One region of the Paenibacillus sp. NRS-1760 genome, then DNA from elsewhere that is predicted to be linked to it. Evidence: riboswitches for the same ligand, from Rfam matches in the RefSeq annotation. Region 1 holds a riboswitch; each other region holds the start of a gene.
The links. Region 1 has a riboswitch for cyclic di-GMP ahead of ACIFSR_RS12570 (anti-repressor SinI family protein). Riboswitches for the same ligand answer to the same signal wherever they lie in the genome.
Positions count from the first base shown of each region.

Region 1 (7,625 bases):
AGGCAAGGTTCCGACAGGAATTAGCATTGATAAATTATATTACACAGTAAACATCTCTTCCGTAGCATTTCAGGTATCTGAAACGAAGGGAGGTCCACCGGTTGTTATTAAAGACGCTGGCCAGCCTGGATTTAACATTAGCAGATTTAATTACGGCAGATGTTATTTGTCCAACATCACAATAGAACGAGACTGGCGCAATGATAATACTTTAGCACGACATTTCAATATTTTAGCAGCGGGTGCTGTCATTAGAAATGTTACGGTAAAGAATTACGATGTTTTAATAAACGTACCTCAAGATTATGTAGGACGCCCAAACATGATTAACGGCATGACGGTTATTGAAGGCTCTGCAAAATTTGAGGCTTCTCACATTAGCAATAGTGAATTTATTAGAGCTAAAAGTACAGTTATGGGAGCAAGTGACGTTCAGCTTGGTTCGACCGATGCAAAGTTCACTCGGCAAGTTACGCTGAGATCATCGTTGCTACAAAATTCTGGTATCGCGGTGGATGGCAATTCAATCGTTTCAGGCACCACCTTTTTAAATTCAGCTATTGGCAAGTCGGACAATACGAACAAAGCTGTATTTTCACAATCTTATCTTGAAAACACGAAAGTAAATTTAAATTGGATTCGGCAAAATCAATCCGTAACTATCGCTAAATCTACATTTAGCGGTGTAACAGTAACAGGAACCGCCCCATATGTCCGATTGATTGATAACACTGATCTTAGCAGCAGCTAGCTTTTAACCTTAAAAAAAGAATAGATCCCTGTCACTTACAAGTTGAGACAGGGACTATTTTAAAATATAATGTTCGTTATTGAGAATTAAGGGGAGTGAACTAATGAAGTCAGCTTTACCCTCAACTGCCTACATATTGCAAATTCATAAAAACCCAGCCCAAGTAAATACGTTTATTAGTCAATTGACTGCAACCGATACGGCAGATGTATATGTTCATATTGATAAAAAAAATTACGATGAGGTATCACCTAAAATTAATAGATCCCCACGCATTAACGTGTTGGAAGAAAGCTGTAATGTGAAATGGGGAGATATTAGCCAAGTGGATGCAACGATCATGCTGCTAAGGAAGGTATTAACCTCAAAAGTAGATTATGACTTTGTATGCTTAAGGAGCGGTCAGGATTTACTCGTTAAAAATGGTCTTAAAGTTCATTTAATGGAAAATCCCAATAAAATATTTATGTCTGCGAAATTTATTCATGATCGTGATATTTCTGCTGCACATGTAAATATGAAATGGTTTGATTCAGCAAGAAGACAATACAATACATTCCACCCGCTTAGAATTTTCAGAAGCATAATGCTGAAACTGTATAAGAAAGGTTTAGTTCTTTTCCCTAACCGCCAGTTAATGCCTAACAATTATTTGTTGTATCATGGCTCCTCATGGTTCTGCATACCAATTGAAGTTGCAAGATTTATCATAGATTTTATTGACCAGAACAAATGGTATTATCAATATTTCAAAAACGCTCTGTGCCCAGATGAATGGTTTTTTCAAACCTTAGTTATGAACTCGAAATATGCGGATCAGGTCGCTAATGATAATTTAACTTATTTAAAATGGGGTGAAGAATATAACAATAGTAATCACCCCATAAACTTAAGTTTTAAAGATATTGATTCTATTGAAAAATCGAATAAATACTTTGCGAGAAAATTCGATGAAAGAGAAGATGTAGCAATGATAAATTATTACAGCGAAAAGGTATGCATGTGAGCTTAGCATCGGAGAGGTATTTTTTTTGATTTATTTGTTCTTTATTAAGAATTGTTGAGAGGGGTAAATAAAATGGCAATCTTAGTAACAGGCGGAGCGGGGTACATAGGCAGTCATACTTGCATTGAGCTTCTTGAAGCGGGATATGAATTAGTGGTTGTTGATAATTTTTCTAATAGCAGCTATATCGCTTTAGAAAGGGTAAAAGAGATTACAAATAAATCCTTTACCTTTTATCAAATGGATCTTATGGATCAAAAGGGACTCGAGCATGTATTTTCGAATCATGCTATTGATGCCGTTATTCACTTCGCCGGGTTAAAGGCTGTCGGAGAGTCTGTACAAATGCCTTTATCTTATTATCATACCAATATAACGAGCACATTAATTCTTTGTGGAGTCATGAAGAAATTTGGTGTTCAGAAATTAGTATTTAGTTCCTCGGCTACTGTTTATGGACGGCCCGAACATGTTCCGATTATTGAGGATTCACCGCTCTCAGCAACAAATCCATATGGCCGGACTAAGCTCATGCTAGAACAAATTTTACTGGATTTAGCTAGTTCAGATAACAGCTGGGGAATAACGATCCTGAGGTATTTCAACCCTATTGGCGCCCATAAAAGTGGTCGAATTGGAGAAAATCCAAATGGAGTGCCAAACAACTTAATGCCTTACATATCGCAGGTAGCTGTTGGCAAGCTTAAGCAGTTACATGTGTTTGGAAATGATTATCCAACTGTGGATGGCACTGGAGTGAGAGACTACATTCATGTAGTAGATCTAGCAAAGGGGCATGTAAAGGCACTGGAAAACATGAGTAGAAAATCAAATGTGAATATATATAATCTTGGCACTGGAAATGGCTACAGTGTGTTAGAGATGATTGCAGCCTTCGAGAAGGTAACTGGGCAAAGCATTCCATACGAGGTCGTTAACCGCAGACCTGGCGATATTGCTGTTTGTTATGCAGATACGTTGAAGGCAAATGTAGAATTGAATTGGTTTGCAACAAAAGGAATAGAAGAAATGTGCAGCGATACGTGGAGATGGCAATTTTCAAATCCGAATGGATATGAAGAAGATACACTGTTGAAATCTGAACTTGCAGCAAAATAATATACCGGATAGCTCTGTTAATGAAGCAACATTTTAGAGCTCCTAATTTGATCTAGCGGGCTCTATTTCCTTCCCCCGCTCCCTTTAACAATCGTTAAATAAATTCGACAAAAAATGTAATTATCTTTCATTTTTGTGAGACAGGAAGCGACAGCATACGCAATTAGAGTGATTTATAATACATCTATAAACGAATGACAAGCATAGGGAGACGTTGAAATGCGTTTAGTATCTGGGCACCTTAAACGCATGGAGTCAGTGGTGCAACCGTCCCAAATTGAATGGGGGACATGGGAAAATGGTACTTACAAAATCAGAGGATAATCAGGATTTAGATATGGAATGGGTAGCATTAATCATGAATGCACGTTCTTTGGGGTTTAGCAAGGAAGATGTTAGAAAGGTATTACTATGTCTTGAAGAAAGCAAGAAAGATGATATACAAGAAACAGCCGTATAAAAGAAAATAAAGCGCTACTCGCGCTTTATTTTCCATTTATTGAATTCTAAAAATTCTTTAAATTGATCTTTGCTTACGCCAGAAGCCATTGCTTCTCGAACTAGATCGGCCCACTCGGTGTCTAGATTGCTTGTTTTACGATCATTATTTTCATCGCTATTTAAAAATTCTTCAACCGTTACGTTTAATACTGCGCCTACCTTTTCGAGAAATTGAATCGAAGGATTTTGCTGGAGCCCTCGTTCAATAGAGCTTAAGTAAGATTTTGCGACGCCTGCCCGTTGCGACAACTCCGTTAGGGATAGGCCTTTTCTCTTGCGCAGCATCTGAATACGTTCTCCGATCATAGCAAACTCCCCCGTTATCTCTTCGTTGTAGACTAACACTATTATAACGAATAATTCTTAATTGCGAAAGCTTGTAAGTTTTAACGAATAAAAAATAAAATGACGTCTAAATTAGAAAAAAATAAGGTTAAACCCATTTCGAAATGTTGTTCTTATAAAAGAACGATGTTTCGTTTTATTTTGTGATATTTTGGTGAAAAAACGATTGACAACGTCCGTTTTCAAGTGTATTATTCAAATATGTTCTTTATTAAGAACTAAAAGACATTCAATGATGCTCGCATCTCGTTCGATTGAAGAACACGCTGGCTATCTAAATCGGAGGCACGAATGAGCGCAATAGCAGTCGTTTATGAAGTTGATCAGACAGCCCATGTGTTAGATCAGGGGAATAGACTGATGCAGCAATTATCGCGGTTTCCTTGCAATACAGCTCAAGCATGGAATAAGAACAATGTGTTTGTTGGATGCCATAATCAATGGATTACACCAGAGTCTGTCGGGGAATGCAATCCCTATTATGATTCAGAAAGACGTTTAGTCATAAGTGCCGATGCAATTATAGATAACCGTAATGAATTATTTGAATCACTAAACGTACACCTTGATCGTAGAATGCAAATGACTGATGCAGAGCTCATTTTACTCTCCTATGCAAAATGGGGTGTTGAATCACCCAAGTATCTAATCGGTGATTTTGCTTTTGTAATATGGGATGAAAGAGAGCAAAGAGTATTTGCTGCTAGAGATTTTTCTGGTTGCAGAACTTTGTATTATCACTGGAATGGAAATCGGTTAGCGATGTGTACGACGATGAAACCACTGTTAGAGCTGCCAGATGTTCATAAACGTCTGAATGAGCAATGGATGGCACAGTTTTTAGCTATCAGCACAGTAATTGATGTTGTTGACGTTACACAAAATGTGTATAAGGATATTTTGCAATTGCCGCCATCTCATTGCATGACATTGGTTAATGGTCAAGTAAAGGTCATGCGATATTTTAAGCTAACGGCAAATAAGAAACTTCGCTTCAAAACGGACGAACAATATGTTGAAGCATTCAGGGATGTATTTCAACAGTCAGTAAATGCACGATTGCGCACTTACAAACAAATAGGTTCACAATTAAGTGGGGGGTTGGATTCAGGAGCAGTAGTTAGTTTTGCAGTTAAAGCCCTTCGTCCAATAAATAAAGAAATACATACATTCAGTTATGTTCCTCCAAGCGATTTTGACGATTATACCTCTCGTCAAACGATTGCTAATGAATCACCCTATATTAATTCAACTGTCCAGTATGTTGGTGGGTTTCAAGCGAACTATCTTGACTTTAAAGATAGAAATTCGTTTTCAGATATTGATCCATTTCTGGAGACATTAGAAATGCCTTATAAATTTTTTGAGAACTCTTTTTGGATAAGAGGCATATTCGAACAAGCTGCGGCGAAAGACATTGGCATATTACTAACAGGTGCGCGAGGTAACTTGTCCATTTCTTGGGGTGATGCCCTCGAAAACTACTCTCGTCTCTTAAAACGTTTCAGATGGATTCATTTACATAACGAAGTAAAGGCATTTAGCAGAAATATGGGGACTGGGCGTGGACGAGTATTTTCTGTTTTGAGTAAAATGGCTTTTCCAGCACTTAGCAGATTACATATCAATCAAGAGCCTTCTATTGGACCTATTATAAATAGCGATTTTGCAACGAAAACTAAAGTTTTTGATCAACTTCGCGAGCATGGAATGGACCAGACAGGTTGGCTAGTCGAGCAGAACATTTATAAAATAAGAAGAGAACATTTTGAGAATCCATTATACTGGAATGCTACCAATACAGTTACATCAAAATTTTCGTTACCTAATGCTTTATGGAGTCGTGATCCGTCAAATGATAGTAGAGTTATCCAGTTTTGCTTATCGGTACCAGAGGATCAATATGTTCATAAGGGATTAGATCGAGCTCTTATTCGAAGAGCAACTGAAAATTATTTACCGGATGACGTAAGGCTCAACCAGCGTGTTCGCGGCGTTCAGGGTTTGGATTGGCTTCATCGTATAAGACCAGATTGGCATTTGTTTATCGAAGAGGCAGAGTCTATGAGCAAAGATGATAGAATGATGTCTCTTGTAGATGGCAACCTGGTTAAAGGAGCATTGTTACGTTTTAAAAAAAAGGCGGATTCAAATCTAGCAGAGGATGAAGGTTTGCGAGCCCTTATGAGAAGTGTAATTGTGTATCGATTCCTTAAACGACATTTTTAACCATCTACTCATAGCATCACTCTAATTTACTAGGAAAGCTAGATTGGTTTCATGGATACAAAAGTGATAAACATCATTAAGGAGGTGATACATATGTCAAAGAAGCAATGGATCAAGCCAGAACTACAAGTTCTGGAAGTCAAAATGACTGAAGCTAGTCCTAAAGTGGGTACTCGTTTGGATGCAACATTCCCAACTGGAACTCCCGTTCCAGACCTCCGTTATAGCTAATCGCAATTGTGTAAGTTAAACTTCAAGCCCTTGTATGTTTGTTATATAAGGGCTTGAATGTTAATTATCTTTTTATGGAGTGGATGTCTGTTGATTACAAAGGTCAGGGAAGGTTATAAAGCATTTGGTTTGAACATATCTAGTGAAATTCCATTTCCTGAACTACTTAGGATGAATGATCTTCAAGTGTGTAATGATGTTGAAGTTGTGATAGACCCCAGCTTTAAGGAAGCGTTTAATTTATCGCCTTATGAAGTTATTGTTGATGGAGAAGCAGTAACGATGAGACTACCTGATGCCGGTGTTTTTAGTATTCAAAATGGCAATAAGATCATTGTGTCTCCATGCGCTGAAGCAGACGAGGATGTAATTCGATTGTACCTTCTTGGTACCTGTATGGGGATCATACTTATACAAAGATCGATTTATCCACTTCATGGGAGTGCAGTTGTTATTAATGGTAATGCCTATGCTTTTATAGGTGAATCAGGGGCCGGCAAGTCAACCCTCGCTTCTGCTTTTGTAGGACGGGGACATAAGCTTGTAACAGATGATATTGTTCCTATTTCATTCTTACCAGCAGAGCATCGCCCTATTGTTACTCCCTCCTATCCGCAGCAGAAGCTATGGCAGCAGAGCTTGGATGCTTTCGGAATGAATAACGCTGAGCTTCGTTCCATTCATGGTCGGGAAACGAAGTACTGCATCTCGGTTGAAGATAAATATTATACGGATCCTATACCACTAGCAGGGATTTTCTTATTAGAAAAATCAGATGTAGACGGAATAAATATTCAAGCAGTTAAGAAGCTGGAAAGACTGCCTTTATTATTTCAACATACATATAGACATTTTTTAATTCCAAAAATGAACCTTGTGAGCTGGCATTTCGGTTTCTCCTCAAAGTTGGGAGAGAGACTGCCTATCTATCATTTACGGCGTTCGGAAAATGAATTTTCGGCTCCACAATTAGTCGATCTTATATTAAAAACCATTTCGTTGGAGGAATAAATGATGACAATAGAAACGAACAGCCTAACATTGAATCAGGCAAATCTAGTACAAGCGAGTATTGTTCGAGACCAGGAGAATATCGTTAGTGATATGGGCGGTGAAAAAGTTATTTTAAGTATCAGAAACGGGAACTATTATAATCTTGGCATTATGGGGAGTCAGATTTGGGAGCTAATACAGGAGCCTATTCCTGTCATGCAACTAATTGATAAGTTGATAGAACAATATGATGTCGATCGGATTACTTGTGAAGAGCAACTGCTGCCGTTCCTGCTTCATCTGTCAGAAGAAAAATTAATTCACTACAGTCTATAACGTTAAGGTGAGAAAATGGGGATTATAGGAAAATGTAAAACAGTTTTTTCTTTGGATATGAAGACGCTGCTCCTCTTTATCGAGACAGGTTTATATTTGGGAAGGATAAGAATG
Region 1 is NZ_JBITPK010000010.1:341,744-349,368, forward strand. It holds gene ACIFSR_RS12555 (right-handed parallel beta-helix repeat-containing protein) at 1-751, shown strand, start outside; gene ACIFSR_RS12560 (beta-1,6-N-acetylglucosaminyltransferase) at 855-1,757, shown strand; gene galE (UDP-glucose 4-epimerase GalE) at 1,830-2,876, shown strand; cyclic di-GMP riboswitch class II at 3,075-3,156, shown strand; gene ACIFSR_RS12570 (anti-repressor SinI family protein) at 3,175-3,336, shown strand; gene ACIFSR_RS12575 (helix-turn-helix domain-containing protein) at 3,351-3,683, opposite strand; gene ACIFSR_RS12580 (asparagine synthase-related protein) at 4,014-5,951, shown strand; gene ACIFSR_RS12585 (paeninodin family lasso peptide) at 6,045-6,182, shown strand; gene ACIFSR_RS12590 (aldolase) at 6,273-7,193, shown strand; gene ACIFSR_RS12595 (lasso peptide biosynthesis PqqD family chaperone) at 7,194-7,511, shown strand; gene ACIFSR_RS12600 (lasso peptide biosynthesis B2 protein) at 7,527-7,625, shown strand, end outside.

Region 2 (7,625 bases), on a different contig from region 1:
CTATGGGATTCAGAGGCTAATAAGCTCAAATTGTTCGTATTCACTTCAAAAAGAGATTGCGTATCGCGCAATCTTTCGGAACGCGTTTTGAAGCTTTGCTTCTCTGAATGTCGCGAACGAATGAGTAATTCCAAAAGCGGCAACTGAAAACGCCTCGCGATATGGCTGGCGAGCTGCTCCGCTTGGTTGAACCCCCGATCAGCTGCTCGTTCTTCACTTACAGGAACGTAGGTAACAGCATCCCAACAGTCTGCTATCGATATTTTTGGTTTGCGGCTGTTGCTTCTTGCCTCGGTAGCCTGTTGAATAATTTCAAAGGTCATCGCCTCGAATGCAGGCAGAAGCATATCTCCGAGCAAAGGAGCAAGCTGCTCATTGCCCCTATATTTGTACAAGGCGAGCATGGCTCGCATGGCTTGATTATAATGAACCGCGCTGCGGTTGCATATGAATGCGCCATGCGGACGACGTATGCAGTCTTCGCATGGGATGCCGCGCCCGCATCTACGACAGGCGATGCGGGTCAGCCATGGTATTGCGGAGAGGCACGCTCCGCAAAGGGAATTGCGAAGCTGGGTCGTCAGCTTCGCGTGGTTGTAGCTGCTCGCGCTGCGAGCCTCGCTTTGCGGTTTGCCGCATAGGAGACATGCGGCAGACGTTGGAGCGAGCAGCTGCGCGGATGTGGTGAAAGCGGATTGCAGACGCTGCAGCCATGCTCTTGGCGAGACGTTCATTTTGGCGAGCCTCCTTTGGGAGTGGGGAGCAAGTAGCCTTGCTTGCGAGCCATGCGATTCATCGTTTGAATATGGCGTACCGCCTGCAGCTGTGGGCGATTGCGATCATGGCTGCAGAAGTACACTCGACCGAATGGATCATCCGCAGAGCGGCCTGCTCTTCCAGCCATTTGAACCAGTGAAGCCTCGTCAAATAACCTTCCATCTGCGTCGAGAATATAGACATCGCTTTTAGGAATCGTTACGCCTCTCTCTAAAATGGTAGTTGTGACTAGTACTCGTATATCCCGCGAGCGAAAATGCTGAACCTTCTCTGTTCGTTCTTCATCCTGTGAAGAGGTTGCCCCAACAGCAGCATGTGAAAGAGCAGCACGCAATAAAGCCGCCATAGGCTCGGTTTGAGCAATTTGCTGCACGAATACAAACAGCTGAGCGTCTCGATCAAGGGATGACCGCATGGCTGCTAAGAGCTTTGACGGCAGCTTGCGGTGCTGGAGCATCTGCTTTACTGTAGGCGTTTGTAGAAGCTTGGGCACTGGAAGAGGATGACGATGATAACGAACAGGTACTCTTGCATGAGGCAGCTTCCCTCGTTTTGCTGCTCTTTGCAGCTCACTAGGCGGCGTAGCGGACAGCAGCAAGCGAGCAGCACCTGGCGCACAACTTTTGTCTGCTGCAAAATGCAGCAGTGGATCGCCCGCAAAAGGAAACGCATCTAGTTCATCAACTACAACGAGATCAAAGCCTTGATAAAACCGCATCAGCTGATGCGTTGTCGCAAGTGTAATATCTCCACTTTCCCAGCGCTGCTCACTGCCACCGTATAATGTTACGACTGAAGCTTTAGGAAAAGCTTTCCGAATACGCGGGTCAAGCTCGATCACCACGTCACGGCGCGGTGTGGCAATAAGTGCCTTTCCGCCGCGCAGCAGGACAGACTCCACAAGCGGAAAAATCATCTCCGTTTTGCCCGCTCCTGTTACAGCCCAAAGAAGAAACTCTCTCATCTGGCGCTGCTTGTCCCGCTTTGACAATGCCGCATCTATCGGCGGCTCTTCCACAAACTGCAGCGCCTTGGCTGCTGCAGCTGTCTGCGCAGGGCTAAGCCCCCATTTATCAAGCCGCTGTTCATACGTCAGCGGCCTCAACCCCTTACCAGAGCCGCGAACCGTCGTCTCTGCCCAGTTCAACCCCGCGCGCTGCCCCGTAATAAGCAGCTCACATTCCCGGCTTCGCCCCATCCCAATGCACGCCATGCAGTAGGCGCAGTGCCTCCCGCACGCTGCACATGCCGTGCGGTGCATTTGCGCCTCGCCGCTCCCACAGCGCAAACAGCTGCGCTCCCGCCTGCGGCGCCCTAAAGCTTCCAATCGCCCGCCACCCACGGCGGCGATTGATCCGCTCAGGCGCAACTGCCCGAGCAGCGAAGCAAGCTGGAGCAATTCTCTCCAGCTTGACGCGGCCCCGGGACAGCTTGCGCTAGACAACAGGGCGTGCGCCTCGCTTCGCAAAAGCGCACGTCCCTGCAGCATACCCGCGGCAAGCTTCGCTCCTGCCGCGATCTCTCCCAGCTCTTCAGCGTTATAAGCTCCCGCTTCCTCGCCACCCACACGCTTAGCGTTGCTACGCTTTTCACCATTATTCGCAAGCGCTGCTCCTCCGATTTCCCCAACCACAGCTCCCCTTACCTTCTCCCACCTCTCCACTAAACCAAAAAGCCTCTCTATCGCCAACGCTCCTTTCCGCTTCCCTCGACTACCCAAAAAGCGCCAACGCCCCCCCAAACTAATCTTGCCATTATGAACTGCTTGCTCTACTCCTCCACTGTATTTCCGATAATTTCTCTCCAGCTCGCTAGAATTCTGATTACTACTATTCAACCCGCCAGTCGCTGCATCTCCACCCGCCCCATCAGCTTTTGCTTCCTCCGCACATGCCACCAACAGCTCAATCGCCTCATAATCAGCATTCCGTCCCCCCTCATTTAAGCTTTTACTCGCGTTATTTCTGCCGCCACTGCCACGTTTTATAGCCGCATCCCAAAGCTCCACTGCAACGCACGCATCCCCGAGCGGCAGTTCTTCTTTCAGCAGCCATCCCTCCTCTGCGATCTCGTTGTTCAAGAATCCCACTTCACCAAACGCTCCATGCATCCAGAAGTATTTATCCACCATTGCCTTGATAGTCAGTCGAGCCTGCCAGCAGCCTTTCACTTTCACAACATACAATTGTGCCTTCATCTCTATTCGCTCCCTCGACACTTTATAGAACTGACTTCATTATTCATCTGTTAAGTTAACTACGGCCTCTCCCTTACCTGACAAAAGGAGAATGATGTTGGCAAGCACGGTAAACAAAAAAAAGCACACCCAACAACGCATTTGCGTTATTGAGTGTGCTTCACTCCGACTATTTCATTACCGTAGAGTATATACTAAAATGGCATTTTCGACAAATCTGTCGGATTTTGCAAATCAATTAGCACCGCATGATCGGAAAGCGACACAACTCCTTCTGCCTGGAGCAGCCATAGCAGCTGAGTTCCATCCACACCCTCTGTTTGAGAGCGCTTACTGTCTTCGCTTCCAGACAATGAATTAGATCCATTAGAGTGAATCCTGACCTCATCACCCTTTCTAGCTAATCGTTCAACAATAGCCAATGTCTCCTCTGTAACCCCTTGATCTACGATCGTCAAACGAACGTTTTTCCCCATTCGCCGAGAGAAAGAAAACAGTGAACGTACATACCATTCCATATTGTTTTGCTGGACATCAGCAACGAGCACATAATGCTTGCTGGATTGCTGGCGCCCTCGCCAAATTCGATACGCCAGATGCACCGACAATGCAGCCAAAGCATAACAGCCAATAACAAGAAGTAGAAGTTCAAACATGGCGGCCACCTCCTCTTTGTGACACTATATGCCATGAAGAGCCCACTGGTTCCGCAATCAAGGGACAAGGTGACAAAATGTGTGTTATGCCAAAAATATATCCTGCTTTATGATGATTATTAGTCATTTTCTGACAAAGAAACACCCTTGAGCAATTTCCAATACATGTTATCATTTTAATATGAAAGCATGCATATCTAACCGGTGCACGCATATAGAAAGGGAGAGTGGATTTTCACAATCAAAATAACTAGGGAAGCGATGAAGTATAATCTACAATTGGACACTTGGATTATATGGAGCTAGTAGTGTAACCGGCCCTCTTGGAACCCCACTACGTATCTAAGAGGAGAGTGAAAGATGCGTTATTTTAGGAAAAAAATCAGTTTAGCCCTGGCTCTGTTATTAATTTTTTCGTTGTCGCTTAGTTCCCTTGCCATGGCGGAAGGTGATAGCAATCAAAGTACGAATGCTGCGGCACTCGGAGATGAGAATAGCTGTCCACAGTATTCATCGGATCGCAAGGATGTCATTGCCAAGCATTCCAATATCGTAGTCAATAATAACGGAACAGCTACCGCTACGTTCCAGACGTTAAAAGATTGTGTTAGAGTCAGCTTCTCCGGCTATGAAGGCCCTGCTGACTGGGCACCTGGACCCGGCGATACAACCATTCCATACAACAAGCAAACATTTTTTGAGGGACAGTCTATTATATATCCAAAAGCAGGTACTTACTCCGTTACGATTAACATTCCAAGATGCTTGCCTTATCAATTAGATATCTATAGCGGAGATTTAATTAAGACATTGGGTCCCGGCGCTCACGGTGACAAAATTTTAGCATGGAATCTAAAGCTTTCGAACAGCTGTACGGGCAATATCATCATCAACAAATTTTTAAATAATGTCGAAGGGGCTCCTCATGTCGACATTACCTTCGAGCTTTGGAAAGACGGTAAATTAGTCAAAAGCGGTGTTACCAATAGTGACGGTATTTTGCAATTCAACGAATTGCCTATCGGCACCTACACATTAAAAGAATTAACCTTAGATGGCTTTACCACCGATTTAGTGGCTACCCAGCAGATCGTAGTAACCACAGATAACTCTGTGCGAAAAGCAGTTATCAATACGGCTAAGCTCAAACTTGAAACGGCCTGCTCCGCCGACCCGAATAAAACAAGAGCTTGGAAAGTAACCAATGAGAGTAACATTGAGGTTTCTTATTCATGGGAAATTCCAAATTCCACTCAAACAGGAAACGGTGTAATTCCTGGAAAAGGTTCCGTAAGCTTTTCAACAAATACGGAGCTCGTCAACCCAACTGATCCACAAGCTGTACCTAATACGCTGAAGATCCATTGGGGCAAGGAGAAAGAGCTTTCACTTGTGAACGCAGGCGAAACCTGCTCTACGCCTACTCCAACACCATCATCGACACCTACTGCTACTCCAACTTCTACACCGGAGACTACGCCTACAGTTACACCAACTTCTACACCTGAGAGCACGCCTACAGCTACACCAACTCCTACACCTGAGAGCACGCCTACAGCTACACCAACTCCTACACCTGAGAATACACCTACCACTACACCAATTTCCACACCTGTGATCACACCTAACTCGACACCTGCTATCACGCCTAGCAGCACACCTACTGCTACAACTACGGTAACGACAACACCTACATCGTCACCTGAAGCAACACCAATCGTCGAAATTGATGATGAAGATCCACCTGTTGGAGGAGTTAATGAAGGTGGGGAAGGCCAGCCGCCAATCGATCCTGTTGTTGCTGTAGATGAAGATCAAGTCCCACTTGCTACTCTGCCAAAAACAGGCGAAAGCAGTCCAGTTCCTTATTATCTCATCGGGGCATTTGCCCTTTCAGCGGGATTCATTTCTCTTCGCAGACAAAAACAAAGAAAATAGTTAAGATTGTATGTTTCACCACGCACTTTTAGGCTGGTTTTATACAGCTTAGGAGTGTTTTTCTTTTACACAACCATCACAAGGCAACATTATATGCAAACAAAAAACCCCGCATCAACCGATACGGGGTTTTGTTCGATATGTAAGTAATGATCAAAAAGGCTACTACAGGGTAACCCATCCATATTTGATCGATTGGATAACAGCTTGCGTACGGTCATCAACTTCCATCTTTTGCAAAATACTGCTCACATGGTTTTTAACCGTCTTTTCGCTAATGAATAAAAACTCTCCAATGAGCTTATTGCTCTTGCCCTCTGCCATAAGCCTTAAAACCTCTGCCTCACGGCGTGTTAATGGGCTCTCATCGCCAGCAACGAACTTAACTCCCGGTTCCTGAGCAGCTGCAGCACCTGAGACAATTCCCATCTCATCCAAATACGTCATACGGCGAAGCTGGTTAATGAGCTTGCCTGTCACTTTAGGATGGATATAGGCATGACCTTGGACAACGGAACGAATGGCGTTAATTAGCGATTCTGCCTCCATATCCTTCAGAAGGTAACCTGTAGCCCCTTTACGAAGGGTTTCGAATACATAGCTCTCATCGTCGTGGATAGATAAAATGATAACCTTAACATCAGGAAACATACTTTTTAATCGTTCAGTCGTCACGACACCGTTCTCTATAGGCATATTAATATCCATCAGGACAATCTCAGGAATGGTATGATTGCAAAACTCCAAAACTTGAATGCCGTCACCACACTCGCCGATAACTTCAAGATCGTCTTCCATATTTAGAATCCGCTTAAGTCCTTCACGAAACAGCTGGTGGTCATCCGCAAGTAAAATTTTGATTGTATTCATATTGCTTGCAGCTCTTTGGATCATCATCATCTTACTCCTTTCTAGATTCGGCAGTAGTAGGTATATCTATTATAATTTTCGTCCCTCTACCGGGATTTGAGTCTATATCCATCCTTCCCTCTATTAGCTCAATGCGTTCTCTCATCCCTACCAATCCAAAATGTGCGTTTCGAGTAGCATCCTGCTCGATTAAATCGCTGTTAAATCCAACGCCGTTGTCTTGAATTACGAGTGAAATATGCTGTGGCTGATAGTTAATCTCGAGCATTACATGTGAAGCGCTCGCATGTTTTAGTGCATTGGTAAAAGCTTCCTGAACTAAGCGGTATATCGCCGCTTCCATTGCAGAGGGCATCCGAGCTTCTTTACCTATTAGCTCGAATATGGTATGTATTTTTGTTTTCTCTTCAAAATCCTGAGTGAATTTTCGAAGAGTCGGCACAAGCCCCAAATCATCCAACGCCATCGGGCGCAAATTAAATATAATTTTGCGAATTTCCTCTAGGCCGGAGCGCACTTGTCCTTTTAAATCTACTAATTCTTCCTGCACCATCACAAATTCCTGCTTGATTAGCATACGTTCTGCAATTTCTGTTCGAAGAACGATATTTGCGAGTGATTGCGCTGGACCATCATGGATTTCTCGAGCGATCCGTTTACGCTCTTCCTCTTGCGCCAAAATAATTTTCAATCCCAGCAGCTGCCTGGTTTTGGCAGACTCAAGAATACGAGTAACCTGATTAAGATCACCCGATAAATATTCAAGTACGACATTTATTTGCGAAGCAATCGTTTCAGCACGCTCGATTGAATTTTCTACATTTCGAACACGTTTTTGCAGATCGTCTCGACGTGCTTTCAAGTAGGATTCCTTCTCGCGGTACACCATCAAATCCAGCTGGATTTGTGTAGCCTTTTCATAAGCAGACTTAATGTCATCTTCCTTGTAGCGTACGAAATCTCGGCTCACTTCTGTCAGCCTTATACGCGCACGGCGATAGTCTTGCTCCAGCTGGTCAACCTTGTCAATTGTCTTCACCGTTTCTTGAAGGACAATTTCAAGCTCCTGCTCGAGTGATTCTAGCTCCGTACGCGCGGATTCACATATTTCATAAATCTGGTATTTGCTGTCTTCCATCACTTCGATTGCGTTTTTAATGACTCGATTTATATCGACTGTAAGGTGG
Region 2 is NZ_JBITPK010000008.1:542,734-550,358, reverse strand. It holds gene ACIFSR_RS09525 (ComF family protein) at 1-734, opposite strand, end outside; gene ACIFSR_RS09520 (DEAD/DEAH box helicase) at 731-2,974, opposite strand; gene ACIFSR_RS09515 (hypothetical protein) at 3,169-3,630, opposite strand; cyclic di-GMP riboswitch class II at 3,876-3,959, shown strand; gene ACIFSR_RS09510 (SpaA isopeptide-forming pilin-related protein) at 3,991-5,568, shown strand; gene ACIFSR_RS09505 (response regulator) at 5,734-6,462, opposite strand; gene ACIFSR_RS09500 (sensor histidine kinase) at 6,470-7,625, opposite strand, start outside.
Region 2: another riboswitch for cyclic di-GMP. It lies ahead of ACIFSR_RS09510 (SpaA isopeptide-forming pilin-related protein); the one in region 1 lies ahead of ACIFSR_RS12570 (anti-repressor SinI family protein).

Region 3 (7,625 bases), on a different contig from region 1:
ACTACCCTTTTATGTTTATATTTTTTTTATTCTTATGATCTACTATAACGAATGATTACATGATATGACAAATGCCATATCCAACGGTAACAGCCTTATACGCGCTTTAAAATCGATTTAACGAGAATGAAAGGCTTATTCTCATTGATTTTCGAGCCTTTACAAGCGTCATTCTCCGGCATATGATGAGTTCATATGAACTTGTAATATAGGAATGCAAGACGAATGTGCGAGGAGGAAGCGAGATGGAGTCCTTTACGCTTACTCGAAAAGAGATGGCTTGCTTGCTGCTGGCTCTGGACGGAAAGTATAATTTAAAGCCACTGCAAGTGCTGCAAGCCGCATGGACCAAAACGCATCAATGTGATTTGGAGAAAGGCACGGGACTGCCTGCATTTATGTCTACGCTGCTGCCTCCAATTATTGAAAAGCTCATTAAAGGAAATGAGATTAAAGGCTTTTCACTACATGAAATTGCTGCGTTGGGCCAATTAATCGAATATTCGAATCTGTCGATTACCTCCATGCAAAACTGGGTAAAGCGAGATTTCAAACCTTATTTCGATTGTCCGAAAGCTGGGAAAAAATATTCTCTAAACCAAGCTGCGTTATTATTTATTATTGATGATTTAAAGTCAAATCTTGATTTTGAATCCATACGCAAGCTTTTTGAGATCGTATTCAAGAAACCAGAGGATGAAGCAGACGATTTAGTTGGGCCTATTGAATTATATGCATCTTATACTAGTATGTTTGAGGAGCTAGATGCGAATAACGATCAACTGCTCGACATTTCCGGTCATCTGAAGGAAAATCCGCATCAAGATTTATTGACAGAGCATGTCATTCGCTCTTCAGCGAATCAATTTGCAAGCAGATTGCCGAATTTAACAGAAAAACAATGGGAAGCGGTGCGAAATATTTTGCTCGTTGCGGTTATTTCCATCCAAACCTCCTATTTTCATTCGTTAGCAAGGCGTTATTGCAATGCAACCTTATTTTTAGCCACAGAATAAATATGGTTCAAGGGATGACAAACTCACTAAATAGTCCTATACTGGTTTAAGTTGTAAACTACAAAATAGACAAACTGAAAAAGGCAAACTTGTTGAAAGACAAGGACGCAAAGTTATGGGCCTAAGGTGTACGCACTATGGCTGCCAGACCGCCGGAAGGATAATAAGCTAACTGAGCTGTCCGCCTCCTGTGGCTGGATAGCTTTTTTTGTTTTCAGGAGACAGAGGAGAGAGCAAGCAGGATGGTTTTTAAGGATAGGATAGAGAGAGCAAAAATACTGTTTAAGAAATTGAGTTTGAAGAAAATAACGAGCAAATTATTGCTTGTTACCGCAATCATCACACTATTTAATGTAGGCTCGGGCGTTTTGATTTATTTTCAAAATCATTCAGTAGCAACCTCAGTCGAAGGTTCAGAGGAATTGCAGCGTGCTGAACGCAATTATCAAGGTATATCGAATAGGCTGCTGAAAGTGATGCTTCTAATGGTAGATGCCATTGAAAATGGCAAAAGCGATGCAACGCTGATCATGAAGGATTTGGAAACGATGCCTGCCAACATCGATGAGTTGGAGAAACAGCTTATCGATATGGATAAGAAATATCCGCCTGCAACGGAAGATGGTCCTTATTATGCGAATCAAGTTAATGTTCTTAAGCTAGCATTAGATAACTTGAAAGTGACGAATACAGACGTGAGTGGATTATCATCAGATGAGAAATCGCTCCGCATAAGCAATCTAATAAGCGTATATACCGTCATTCTAAGTTATTCCAACGATACAATGCACGAGCGTTTGACCGCAGACGCTAACGCGACGCAGAGGCTTCTCGATAAAGACATATCCAGTGCGAACCTTATTGTGCTTATAAATGTCATTTTGCTAGCTATTCTTCCTGCTATTATGATTTTTGTCATCTCACAATCGATTAGAACAGGACTTGTAGGCATTACAAAAAGAATTAAGCAGTATGGCAATAATGATTTTACAAGTCAAGAAAAACTCGTTCGCTCTGACGAATTTGGCGATCTTGACCACGCTTTGGCTAATATGGGCGATCAGCTGCGAGAAACGATTAAAGCTACGCTTGAAGTGAGCGAATCTGTGCTCCACATCTCGAATAATATGGATAATATGATTGGTATTAATCGAAAAGCATCAGAGGATGTAAATGGCCAAGTGGAGCTGGGCAGAAAAGTGTTGCTGTCGCAGTATGACGATGCTTCATCCATTTCGGCAGTTACGGAAGAAATCTCAGCAAGCTCTCAGCAAATTGCTGCGTCGAGTGAATACATAAACAATGATATGCAAAATATGAAGCAATCATCTCATAACGGCACGCAGCAGATGGCTGGCGTGGTCTCGATGGTAAATGAAACAGTAGACCAGTTCTCAAAGCTAACTGAAGCTTTCGAAACGATGAATGAACGATATAACAATGTAGCTAAGTTTTTGAACGGCATTCAGGATTTGAACACACAGACGAATTTGTTGTCACTGAACGCATCCATTGAATCGGCAAGAGCGGGTGAGCATGGCAGAGGGTTCGCAGTAGTCGCTGATGAGATCCGCAAGTTGTCCAGTCAGACCGATATGATCTCGAAGCAGATCACGAAGGAGCTGACACTCATACAGAGCGATGTGGCAGCAAGCAGCCGCACGATCGGCAGCTTCGCGAATGTTATTAACACGACGCGTCAAGCATCTGAAACCGCAAGCAGCACATTCCAAGCATTGGAATCACAAAGCAGCATGCTGTCAGATCAAGTGAGCGAGATTTCTACGGCAATTAGTGAAATTACAACAGGCATGTCTCATATCGTGTCTGCAGTAGACAAGCTATTGACTACGTCTTCAGAAGTGAATGGGAAAATGGAACATATGAGCGAGCTTTCAGTTAAGCAAAATGATATTTCCGATGATTTGCGCACGCTTGCGGAGAAGCTTTCACTTTCCTCGCAGGATTTGAAGGAGAAAGCATCTGTTTTCAAAGTATAAGCAACACAAAATGATAATCGTGTGAGGCAGGCAGCATCCATAGGTTTGGGGTGCTGCCTGCCTCTTTGTGCAAATAAAGAAGGATAAGCGAGTATAATGCCGAATCAATGAATGGAATAGACCAATACAAAACAGATCCACTATGGGAGACAGGATGAGCGAAATGAACTTTCAAGTTAATTTACAAGGGATGATCGAGCTTCTCTCAAAGCATTTATATTCGAGCCCAGGCGTATTCATTAGGGAATTACTACAAAATGGCGTTGATGCGATAACGGCACGCAAACGGCTTGGACATCGTTTTGATGCACGCGTAACAGTTGAAATTTACGGTTCTCGAACGATTGCCGTTCACGATAATGGGATAGGCCTGTCCGAATCCGAAATCCAGCTTTTTTTGGCTCAAATCGGAAGTACCTCCAAGCGTGACGAAATGGATTCAGCAGACGACTATATTGGACAATTTGGCGTGGGTTTGCTGTCCTGCTTCGTAGTGAGCGGCGAAATCGTTGTTATTACCCGCTCCGCTCTAGAAGGCGATACTTTAGAATGGCGCGGGCGGCCAGACGGCACGTACACGATTCGCAAGCTTGAGAAGGATGCTCCAATCGGAACAACCGTGTTTTTGACATGCAAGGAGGGTTACGAGGATTATTACGAATGGGATCGTGTGATGGAGTTAATGAGCCATTATGGTCAGTTCCTACCTGTTCCGATTCATTTGTCCGAAGGGAAAACAGATATTAGGATTAACGAGGAAACTCCTCCGTGGTCCATGAATAGCAGTGATGCGCTCACCTATGGCGAAGATCACTTGTATCAAACCTTCTTGGATGCCATACCTTTAAAATCAGTAATTGGTGAGCTTGAGGGTGTCGCTTATATTCTTCCTTATGCTGTAAGCTTGCAAGCCGAGAAAAAACATAAGGTATATATGAAACGTATGCTGCTTTCCGATCAAGTTAACAATATGCTTCCGGATTGGGCTTTTTTTGTTACGTGTATCATGAATACGAATGGACTTCGACCAACGGCTTCTCGGGAGTCATTTATGGAAAATGAGCTTTTTCATACCGTAAAGGATGAAATTGGCGAAAACATTAAACAGCATATGATTCAGCTTTCAGAATCAAATCCTGTACTATTCGGGAAAATTATTGTTATTCATTCTGCTTCCATTAAAGCGATGGCTGCCGAAGATGATGAGCTTTATCGATTGTTTATCCCTTTCTTGTCGTTTGAGACTTCATTTGGCATGATGAAGATGAGCGAAATATTGGAACAGAACAAACGGATCGTTGTATCTTCAACACTTGATGAATTCCGCCAAGTGGCTCGCGTTGCCAAAGCGCAAAATGTGATGGTTATTAACGGCGGTTATGTCCATGATTTTGAACTTGTACGCAAGCTGCCTGCGCTGGATGAGGATATCGAGGCGTTAGTTCTAGATCCGATTAATTTCTCGAACGTCTTCCAATCCATAACTCCCGCGGAGCATAAAAGCATTCTTTCCTTTCTGGAGCTCTCGGATCAGCTGCTAGCTCCATTTCAATGCAGAAGCGTAGTAAAGCGATTTGAGCCAGTGGATTTGGCTGCTTTATACAATACAAATGATGAAGTGAATTTTCTGAGAATGGCAGAGCAAACGAAAGATGAAGCTAATGATTTGTTCGCAAACATTGTGGATGTTGTCATCCATGAGTTATATGAGGTGCCATATGCGACGATTTGCTACAACTTTAATAATCCGCTTATGCAGAGGGCTATGACCTGTCAGAATGCGGATATGCAGAAGCTAAGCATTGAGACCGTTTATACGCAGGCCTTGCTGCTTGGTCAATATCCTCTTGGCCCTGAGGAGCTGAAGTTAATGAACAAATCGTTTATGCAGGTGCTGGAAATCGGTCTTAGTCAGGCTGGTGATCGAGAGCTATGAAGCAGCGATATGATCAATTGCGAAGCGAGGCATGGAGCTTGCCGCAGGGAAAACAGAAGCTTGCGGTGCTTGAGGAGGCTATTCGGATAGCCGATTTGCATATGACGAAGGAAGACTCCTATTACGCCCGCATGACTTATTCCGAGGCAGCGCTTGATTCGGGCTATGAAGAGCGATTTCTTGTTTCGTTTACCTGGTGCTTAACTCAGTTTGAAAAAGATCCGGCTGCTTATTCGAGCTTCACCCTTATTTGGCACTATAAATGGTTTGTTAATCAAATTTGGCGGTTTCCGCAATTTGGTACGGATCAAATCAATTCGATTTTTAATGATTTTAAGGCAAAATGCTTACAATACGGTCACAGCCTGCGCCCATATTATCAATGTCTTCATCGATACGCGCTATCTCAAGGCGATCATGAGTCGGCTCAAGCAAACTATGAGCTTTGGCGCAAGACGGCTAGAGATGGAATGTCTGATTGCAGCGCCTGTGAGCAAAATGGCTTTGGCTACTATCATTTTACAGTTGGCAGATATCGGCGAGGACTGCAAGCTATGAAGCCTATTATGGATGGTCGAATGACCTGCAAATCCATTCCGCAAAATACGTACAGCCATCTGCTTCTCCCGCTCCTTGAGACGGAGCAAGCAGATGAAGCTGTAAAGATGGCAAAAAAAGGCGCGCGTTTGTTAAAGGGACCTGGTTACTTAAGCGAATATGGGAGCTTCCTTGCTTATTACACAGCAACCGACATTCATAAAGCCGCCAAATGGTTTGAACAAACCGTCCAATATGCGCTGGATACGAGAGTAGGCTGGGATCGGTTGTTGTATATGATTTCAGCTAGAGCATTTCTACAATTGTGGCATGCGAAAAACCGTCGGAGAAAGCTGAATGTTAGCAGCGATATTACGTATGAGATGATTGTAAAGGATACCGAACAATTAGCTGCTGCTTTTGATCTAAGAAACCAAAATCATTATTGCACCGAGCTGCTCAAACAGAAGCTTAAACAAGTTCAAAAACTAAGCCATTTTTAATCCATGTGTTGACGTATAGCAAATGGAAGTGGTTCAATTGAACGATCGACAACAGAGAGGGCAGTGGCAGCTTATGTTTAAACAATTTATGAAAGCATCCAGGCTGAGGGTTCTTCCTGTTATGCTTATTCCCGTGGCGTTAGGTGCGCTGGGGGCTTTTGTGTGGAACGGCATTTTCAATCCTTTATTATTTATCATCACCATAGTTGGGGCAGGAACAGCCCATTTATTTTCTAATATGATCAATGATTTATGGGATTATTATAACGGTACGGATACGGCCGCTCAATCGACGGAAGGGGCAATTGCAACCAACTCTGGCTATTTGACAAAAGGGACGTGGAGCATTCGCACCTTTGCGACCGTAACATGGGCATTATTTGGCATTGCAGCGATTTGCGGCATTATAATTAGTATAACAAGCGGCTGGCCGGTGCTCGTATTTGGCGGGCTTGGGGCGTTAATTGCTTATTTCTATGTAGCTCCGCCGATCCAATTCGGATACCGCGGCAAAGGCTACAGTGAAGTCGCGATTTTGATCTCCTTCGGCATACTGCCTGTCGTAGGCGCTTATTTTGTACAAACCTCAGAATTAGATTCTCGGGCATTTTGGCTATCGCTCCCAATAGGACTTTTGACTACCCTAATATTGTTTAATCACCATTTCCTGCACTGGCAGGCTGATCGTCAAGCAGGGAAAAGAACATTAGTCGTCGTTTGGGGAGAAAAGAGAGCACTCGTTTTCTCGCGCGTTTTGCTTTTTCTCGCCTATATTTCACTTATCCTATGCGTGGTCGTGAAAGCATTGCCTATTTACGGGCTGCTGGCGCTGCCAACAGCGATACCTTTATATTTGGTATACGGCAGGTTATCATCAAATAATGTATCTGCTGCATACGTACCGCTTATGGGTGCCTCGCTGAAAGCAACGATGCGATGCGGTGTGATCTTAATCGTTGCCTTAATCATTCAGGGTCTTATTTAAAACATACAACTTAGAAAGAGGTCATGGATATGGAGAAGCAATGGACTTTAGGAGATTTTCATACGATTCTAAATGAAGGGGAAGTATGGAAAATCGGTGGTTTTCCGCTGCAAGACGGAACCTTCTGGCAGTACCGAGAGCCTAATGCGGTTGTCATTGTTCGCAATGGACTGCTGTATGTAAGAGCACCGCTTAGCCGCTCGAACGATCAAATTCAAATACTGGATAATGCTAAGCATATGTATTATTCTGCTGAACCTGTTCTTGTACCTGAATCCGGTGAGATCAGCTTTGAGCTGCAAATTCGCGCACGGTCGCAAAATACAGCGCCTGATGATCTTTATGATGGTTTCGTTTCTTTGAATCTGCTCGATTTCACGACAGGCGGGGCACTCGACTTTTTTGCGGGAAATGACAAATATGCAAGTGTATATGCCGTTCTTCCTTTTCCGGGAGTAAAGGTGCCGGAGACGGATAAAACGAGATATTTCTGTGTGTTTAAGGAAGACACAAACTTTGCGGCGCGCGAATTTAATACGTACAAAATTACGTACAATCGCACCAATGATGAAGTCGTATTTTTTTTGAATGGCCAAGAAGTGCGGAGAGAGCGTGATGTTCCGGTTAAATTTAACCAATTTATCGTTG
Region 3 is NZ_JBITPK010000016.1:39,948-47,572, forward strand. It holds gene ACIFSR_RS24775 (DUF1836 domain-containing protein) at 246-1,016, shown strand; cyclic di-GMP riboswitch class I at 1,089-1,173, shown strand; gene ACIFSR_RS24780 (methyl-accepting chemotaxis protein) at 1,259-3,016, shown strand; gene ACIFSR_RS24785 (HSP90 family protein) at 3,180-4,952, shown strand; gene ACIFSR_RS24790 (hypothetical protein) at 4,949-5,992, shown strand; gene ACIFSR_RS24795 (prenyltransferase) at 6,066-6,977, shown strand; gene ACIFSR_RS24800 (DUF6081 family protein) at 7,007-7,625, shown strand, end outside.
Region 3: another riboswitch for cyclic di-GMP. It lies ahead of ACIFSR_RS24780 (methyl-accepting chemotaxis protein); the one in region 1 lies ahead of ACIFSR_RS12570 (anti-repressor SinI family protein).

Region 4 (7,625 bases), on a different contig from region 1:
CTGGTCGATGAATCACCGCAGGCATACAAGGATGTAGATCAAATCATTGAGAGTGTAGTCGGAGCGGGGCTTGCGCAGGTCGTAGCGAAATGCAAACCGTTAGCTGCTGTCAAAGGAACGTAAATAAAGGAAAAGAAGGGGGACGAGGAGAATGTTTAACCAATATCTAGAAGCACAGTTAGTTAACGTAAATGATGAACGGAACAATTCTTTTAATCGAAGCAAAGAGAATAGCTCCACTCCTCGGACCCGTTGTTTGGTATTTGAAGGGAAGCGTGTACTGACCTCGTGTTAGCTGCATTGCTGACTGTTCTTTTTCCTAGACTATGGACGATCTTGTCCATGGTCTTTTTTTTTGCAAGAAGAAGCTGAGTAAAGGAGTGTCTAGAATGACCAACATACATGAAAATATTTTGCTGGAACTGGGTAAAATCGAACGGGAGGAACAGGTTCGCATCGTTTACGCGTGCGAATCAGGAAGCAGGGCGTGGGGGTTTCCTTCTAAGGACAGTGATTACGACGTTCGATTTATTTACGTCAGGCCGGTGGAATGGTATTTATCGATATTTGACAAAAGAGATGTAATAGAACGCCCTATAAGTGATCTTCTTGATATAAACGGCTGGGATTTGCGCAAAGCGCTTAATCTGTTTCGCAAGTCGAATCCGCCGCTGCTCGAATGGCTGCAATCACCGATTCCATACTTTACGAAATACTCAGTAGCCAAACAAATCCGAAGCGTCTCTCCGTTATCTTTCTCGCCGAAGTCATGCATGTACCATTATCTCCATATGGCTAAAGGGAACTACCGAGAGTATCTGCAAGGCGAGCAAGTGAAAATAAAAAAGTATTTTTATGTGTTAAGGCCGATTCTTGCTTGCGGCTGGATTGCGAAGTACAACTCGATGCCTCCAATCGAATTTGATCGTTTAGTAGAGGCGCTTATTCCTGAGCAGAGCGAGCTAAGGGCTACGGTTGAACAATTGCTGCGCAGGAAAAAAGCGGGTGACGAGCTCGATTATGAGCCTAGGCTGCAAGTTATTAATTCCTATTTGGAGGAGCGAATGGTTCATTTTGAACAAATCGCATTGGCAATGGGTCAAGGGGGAACTGCGCAGGACAATCAGCTTGATGACTTGTTCCGCAGAGCATTACAAGAGGTTTGGGATTAAATAGTGTTGCTTTTAATTGATAAGTAAGGGGAAGTTAAGGATGGCTATCGTGCAAGTGAAATCGACGAACCCAAGCTTTTCGTTCGTCATTAGAAAAAATCCGGGGTCAGGCATGCTGCTGCGCGCTGTTCGCAAAGGAATGGCCTACGGCTGGTATACCGATGAAGCAACCTTCAACGTTTATTTTAAGGATGCTGACAATGAGGTTTCATACAAGCAGCATAGGCAGGACCAATTTGAGTACCTCAATGTATCGCGATATAATACGCCGCTCTTTGTACTGGGAGCGATTAATGAATTTTTTGCAGCGCCGCTTAAAGCGCAGCATTCGAGTGACACGGAGCAATACGAGCATACCTTCCATATCAATATGATTCATATTGAGCTCTTGCGTTATATTCATTTTTTTGAGAAGCATCTTACCGACTATACATTTGAAGCTGTACACCTGGCGCATAAGAGCTATTCGCTTACCATTAAGACGCATAAATCGTTATATGAGCTTATGCATGTCGTTAGTGTGCTTTGTCTCTTCCTTTCGATGTTCAGCGACGAATACATCGATATTTCTGATGATGTGTTGATTAAATATGTGAAGAGTATCCAAATTATCGACGCACCCTTTTATATACGAAGCTTGTTTGCCCGCAATTTTCTAGCTTCAAGAGACCGGTTCAAGAAATATAAAGAAGAGCTGGAGAAAACAGATCGTTATGCGGTTCAATTGGCCTTCGGCGGGACGGCTCAGCAGCGGAGAAGCTATATCGGAAGCGTGCTTCCGTTCAATAAGGCCATTCTCGACGTTGGCTGTGGAGAAGGTTTCTATGCGATTCCATTTGCATCCAAGATTGAAGATAGCTACTACGCGGTTGATATCCATGAGCCGCTGCTAGAGGTGGTAGAGCGAAAGGCGAAAGCAAAGGAACTGGACAACATCGCTAGCTTTCCTTCCATTGAACATTTTCTAGAGGCTTATAACGGCGAGCAGGTGGATGTCATTTTGACCGAGGTTATTGAGCATATGAGTCTAAATGAGGCAGCTGTTCTGATACGGCAAATATGCGAACATGTTGATTTTGATTATTTTGTGCTGACAACACCTAATGCAGAGTTTAATGCTTATTATGAGCTGGAAGACTTCCGGCATGATGACCATAAATGGGAGCTTGGACAAGCTGAATTTCAAGAGTGGCTGCTCGAAACGATTAAAGATCAATCCGTGGAAAGCCAATTTGTCGCAATCGGCGACGGAGTGAATGGTATACAAACGACGCAGGGTGCGATTTTGCGGAAGAGGAGAGAGTAGCGTCAATGGAAATGAGAACGAGAGTCCATACGATTTTTATGCTGATTGGCACGACGGAATGCGGGAAAACAACCTTTGCAAACGAAGTGCTGATGCCGCAGCTGCGATTTAGGGATGACAGCAAGGGCATGAATGCGAACGTGCAATATATTTCATCCGATAGCATTAGACAAGAGCTTCTAGGCTCTGATTATGATAAATATGATCAAATCATGCTTGAAGCGAGCGATCAGGCTTTCCGCCTTTTGTTCGAGAAGCTGCGGCTGGTCACTACTTTCCCCATCAATGCGGAATTTGTTGTCGTGGATACAACAGGTTTGTCGGAGGATTTCCGGGCGAGAGTGAGGGAGGTTGCAAAGGGAAATAACTACAACCTTGAAGTCGTGCTGTTTGATTACAAGAAGCGGGATGATTATTATTCATCGGAGCGTTCAAAGAAACTGATAACGAGCCACATTAATCGTTTGCGCAAGGACGTGCTTGGTTCGCTCTCGAGGGAGAAATATAGCAAAGTTCATAAAGTGCGGGCTAAAGATTTTTATTCCCCTATGGATAAGGTTGCGAATCCGGATTATAAGATTATAATCGAGGATGCTGCTGAGTATTTGGATGTTTTTTTACCGCTGGACCAGAAGACGATAATCGTCGGTGACGTTCACGAATGTGTGGATGAGCTGAAGGCTTTGCTCGTTAGCCATGGGTTTCAACTAGAGGGCAATGTATTGGTTGAGACAGGAAAGGTCAGAGGTACAAAAGTATTGCTCGTTGGAGATTGGATCGATAAGGGAAGCCGCACTAAGGAAATCATTGATTTCCTATATACGAATCAGGATAAGTTTTTGTTTGTGCTTGGCAATCATGAAAACTTCGTCCATAAATATATGCGTGGTGAAATCAAAGGTGTGGAAGACGAGCTGCTGCATGCCTACTTCGATTCGACTGAGGTGCTGAGAGGCGATGCTGAGCTGCTTCAGAAGTTTAATCATCTCGTATCGCTGTCGAAGCCTTTCTACAGAATGGTAGGAAAAGCAGGACCATCCTATTATGTGACTCACGCGCCATGCGAGAACAAATATATTGGCAAGCTGGATGTGAATTCGGTCCGTCATCAGCGTAATTTTAGACTCGACCGATCGGCGCCGATTGAAGCACAGCTTGCGTTTCTGAAGCGGGATGCAGCAGGAAACCAGCCGTATCATGTTTTTGGACATGTGGCTGCTAAACAAGCATTTCGGATCAGAAATAAAATCCATTTGGATTCAGGCGCAGTTCACGGCAATCTGCTAACCTCGGTTTCTCTGTCGATGAAGCCGACTTTCAAATCACAGAAATCGTCAATAGCCGGCATGGAAGGCGAGCTTCCTGCTCTCTTCAAAGAGGAACGCAAAGTATCGGTGCAGGAGCTGGATGATGATGAAGCCCGCAGATTGCAGTATTGCTCGCGCAATAAAATTAACTTTATTTCAGGAACCATGTCTCCTGCAGATAAGGATGAAGCGGCGGGTGAGCTGGAATCGCTGAGGAAAGGGCTGAACTATTTTGTGGAGCGCGGTGTTAAAGAGGTCGTGCTGCAGCCCAAATACATGGGATCACGCTGCAATGTTTATTTGCATGCAGATATCGAGCAATGTTTTGCAGTGAGCCGCAATGGATACAAAATAAATAAGGTTGACCTGACCACTGTTTATGAGCGACTGCTGCAAAGATTCGGGAGCTACATGAAGGAAAACGATATATCGATGCTCCTGCTGGATGGCGAGCTTTTGCCATGGGAGGCGCTGGGAGAAGGTCTCATCGAAAAGCAGTTTAAGCCTATTGAGAAGGGGCTTGAGACAGAGCTTGCTTTCCTGAAGGCGAATGGATTCGAGGAAGCGTTCGGAAAGCTTGCGCATGATTTCAAGGAAAGTGGTTTTGAAAAGGATCAGTTTCACCTTAGCAAAGGGGCTATTAATGAGAAATATGGCCTAGCCGTCTATCAAAATTTTAAGCATGTTCATTCTATTCTTGAGAAAAATAGGCCAATTGACGAGCATATCAAAGCATATGAAACGTATAAGAGGCAGCTGGAGCTGTATGCCGAGGCAGGGGAGCTTGAATACAAGCCTTTTTCGCTGCTCAAAATCGTATACGTGGACGGAAGCGAGCAGCTGCCAGCGTGGAAAACCTCTGAGATGTATCGATTCCTCTCTGACGATCCATTCATCACGCTTGTGCTGTCTGATGCGGAAAGCTATGAGCTTGCAGAAAAATATTTTTACACGCTTACGGTAGACAATCATATGGAAGGTGTCGTGATTAAGCCCGAGGTGCCTCAGCCGTACACGGTTCCCTATATGAAAGTGCGTAATAAGGAATACATGTCTATTATTTACGGTTATGATTATAGATTTCCGCACAAGTACAATAAGCTCATCAAGCAAAAAAATATTACGCAAAAGCTTCGTACATCATTTAACGAGTACCGGCTAGGACAGCATATGCTGGCGATTCCTTTTGCTGAAATTGCCCCGGAAAACAATGGATATCAAGCGGCTGTTGCGAATCTTTTGTTTGAGGTTGCCAAAGAGAAGGAAATCGATCCTAGATTGTAAAACATCAATATACCAAACCTCCCATAATGGGAGGTTTTTCTACATCATTCGACCTATTATGAAATTGGTTATGGTATATATCGGAATAATATGGAATACTGGTATATGTAAAAAGTCCTAGTAAAAAGCAAAGTTGTCGAAAGACAATGACGCAAAGCCAACAGGCCTAAAGGAAATTTCCAAAGGTGGCTGGGTTGCCAAAAGGATGAGTGATAACATACCTATATCCTCTCCTTAAAAACTTCAGGTTACCGCCTACGTTATGAATAAGAGGGGATATTTAGCAATGAAACAAATGATTAAACGTTTTAATGGCAATGTTAATGTTGGTAGTTTTAATATTGTTCAAAAGCTATCTAATTTAGGTTACTGGGAGTTTGACCATATTCGCAGAGAAGCATCCTGGTCGAATCAAATGTTCGAAATATATGGTATGAAATCTGATTTCTCGATGACGATTGAACAATTTTTTGAGTTCGTGCATCCCGAAGATCGTGAGCGCGTTAATGAGCAGTTCCACCTTGCAATTGAATCAAAAAAGGAAAGCGTTTCCGAGTACAGAATCGTTCGTCAGAGCGGTGAAGTTAGATATGTGGTGGAAAACATTACTTTCATACGGAATGCCGAAAACGAGATATTGTTGACGATAGGCATGATTCAGGATGTAACGGAAAATAAAAAAATACAGCATCGCCTCACAATCGAAGAGCAGCTTTATAAATCGATATTTGAAAACAACCCTGACGCGGTCTTTTCTTTAGACGCACAAGGGCGTTTTTTGTCATGCAATTCAGTGCTTGAGCAACTTTTTGGATATACGAAAGAGGAAATTATAAATGATAGTTTTCATAAATTTGTAGATGCCGCAGCGCTGGATAAAACGATTCAATATTTTGAGCAAACGCTCAAGACGCGGAACCCTCAAAACTATGATACGACAGGCATTACGAGAACAGGGCAAACGGTCGAATTTAATGTGACCAATATTCCAATCATTATTAATAAAAAGCTTATCGGTGTCTACGGCATTGCCAAGGATATTACGCAGCAAAAAATGATTGAGCAATCGTTGACTGAGACCGAATTAAAATACCGCAGTATTGTCGAGCAATCCATTGTCGGTATTTTTGTCGCGCAAAAAAACAACTTCGTTTATTCAAACGATCAGCTCAATAAAATGTTTGGTTATGACTCCTTGATCGGTATGGATATTATTCAGACGATCCATCCGTCAGACCGTGAAGCCGTCGTTAATCAACTAACGAAGGTACAGGAGGGGCAGTCTTTATCTAATTTCTGCCACAGAGCCATTAAACAAGATGGGACGATTATTCATTGCGAAGTGCACTATAATCAAGTGTCAAATATGGGAGAGCAGGCAATCGTTGGAGTAGTCCTTGATATTACGGATCGGAGCAAGGCTGAGGAATTAAATCAATATTTGGCTTACCACGATTATTTAACGGAGATGCCAAATCGCAGAATGTTTGAAGACCAGCTAGATAAGCAGCTAAGGGTAAGCGAGTATTTTAAGCAGAGGCTGGCGATCGTGCTGATTGACGTGGATCGTTTCAAATATGTAAATGATACGCTGGGGCATCCAATTGGGGATGAGCTGCTGAAACAAATCGCCTTTCGATTGATGAGCAATTTACGTGATGGCCAAACCGTATTCAGACTTGGCGGAGACGAATTTGCAATTATTATAGCTGATGTAAAGCAGCTAAACGAAATCAAGGATATGGCAGCTACTATTATTAAGCTTATCAATGAGCAATTTTTGATAGAAGGATATGAGCTGAATGTAACCGCAAGTATTGGAATCAGTCAATCGCCTGGCGATGGGAGCTCGGTGGAGCAGTTGATGAAAAATGCAAATGCGGCTCTTTATCATGCGAAGTCCAGAGGCAGCAACCAATCACAGTGCTATTCCGCTTCTTTAAATGTGCAATCATTCAAATTGTTTTCACTCAGCAATGATTTGCGTAAAGCGCAGGAAAGAGGAGAGCTGTTCCTTCATTATATGCCTCGCGTACATTCGCAAACGATGGAAATTGTTGGCGTTGAGGCGCTGCTGCGCTGGAATCATCCGGATTGGGGATTGGTTGCTCCGTCTGAATTCATACCGATCGCAGAGGAAACGGGGCTTATTGTATCGATAGGAGAATGGGTGCTTCGCGAAGCCTGTATGCAGCATAAACGGTGGCAGAGCTTAGGCCTGCCTTCGGTTACGCTGTCGGTTAACTTTTCGGTGCAGCAGCTTCTTCAGCAAAATATATTGCATACCATCGATCAGATCATCGAGGAGACAGGAATTTCCCAAGATCGATTGGAAATTGAAATAACGGAAAGCTCCTTTATTAGCAATGAGAATGCGGTGACTGAATTGCTGCTGGAGCTGAAGAAAAGAAAAATCAAAGTATCGCTTGATGATTTTGGAACCGGCTATTCCTCTCTTTATTTATTGAAGCGCTTGGCACTCGATACGATCAAAATTGATCGGTCATTTATCGAGGAGTTGATGACGGATCGTAGAAATAAAAGCATTATTGAATG
Region 4 is NZ_JBITPK010000009.1:9,071-16,695, forward strand. It holds gene ACIFSR_RS09865 (RtcB family protein) at 1-123, shown strand, start outside; gene ACIFSR_RS09870 (nucleotidyltransferase domain-containing protein) at 327-1,172, shown strand; gene ACIFSR_RS09875 (methyltransferase domain-containing protein) at 1,213-2,478, shown strand; gene ACIFSR_RS09880 (metallophosphoesterase) at 2,484-5,069, shown strand; cyclic di-GMP riboswitch class I at 5,186-5,271, shown strand; gene ACIFSR_RS09885 (EAL domain-containing protein) at 5,356-7,625, shown strand, end outside.
Region 4: another riboswitch for cyclic di-GMP. It lies ahead of ACIFSR_RS09885 (EAL domain-containing protein); the one in region 1 lies ahead of ACIFSR_RS12570 (anti-repressor SinI family protein).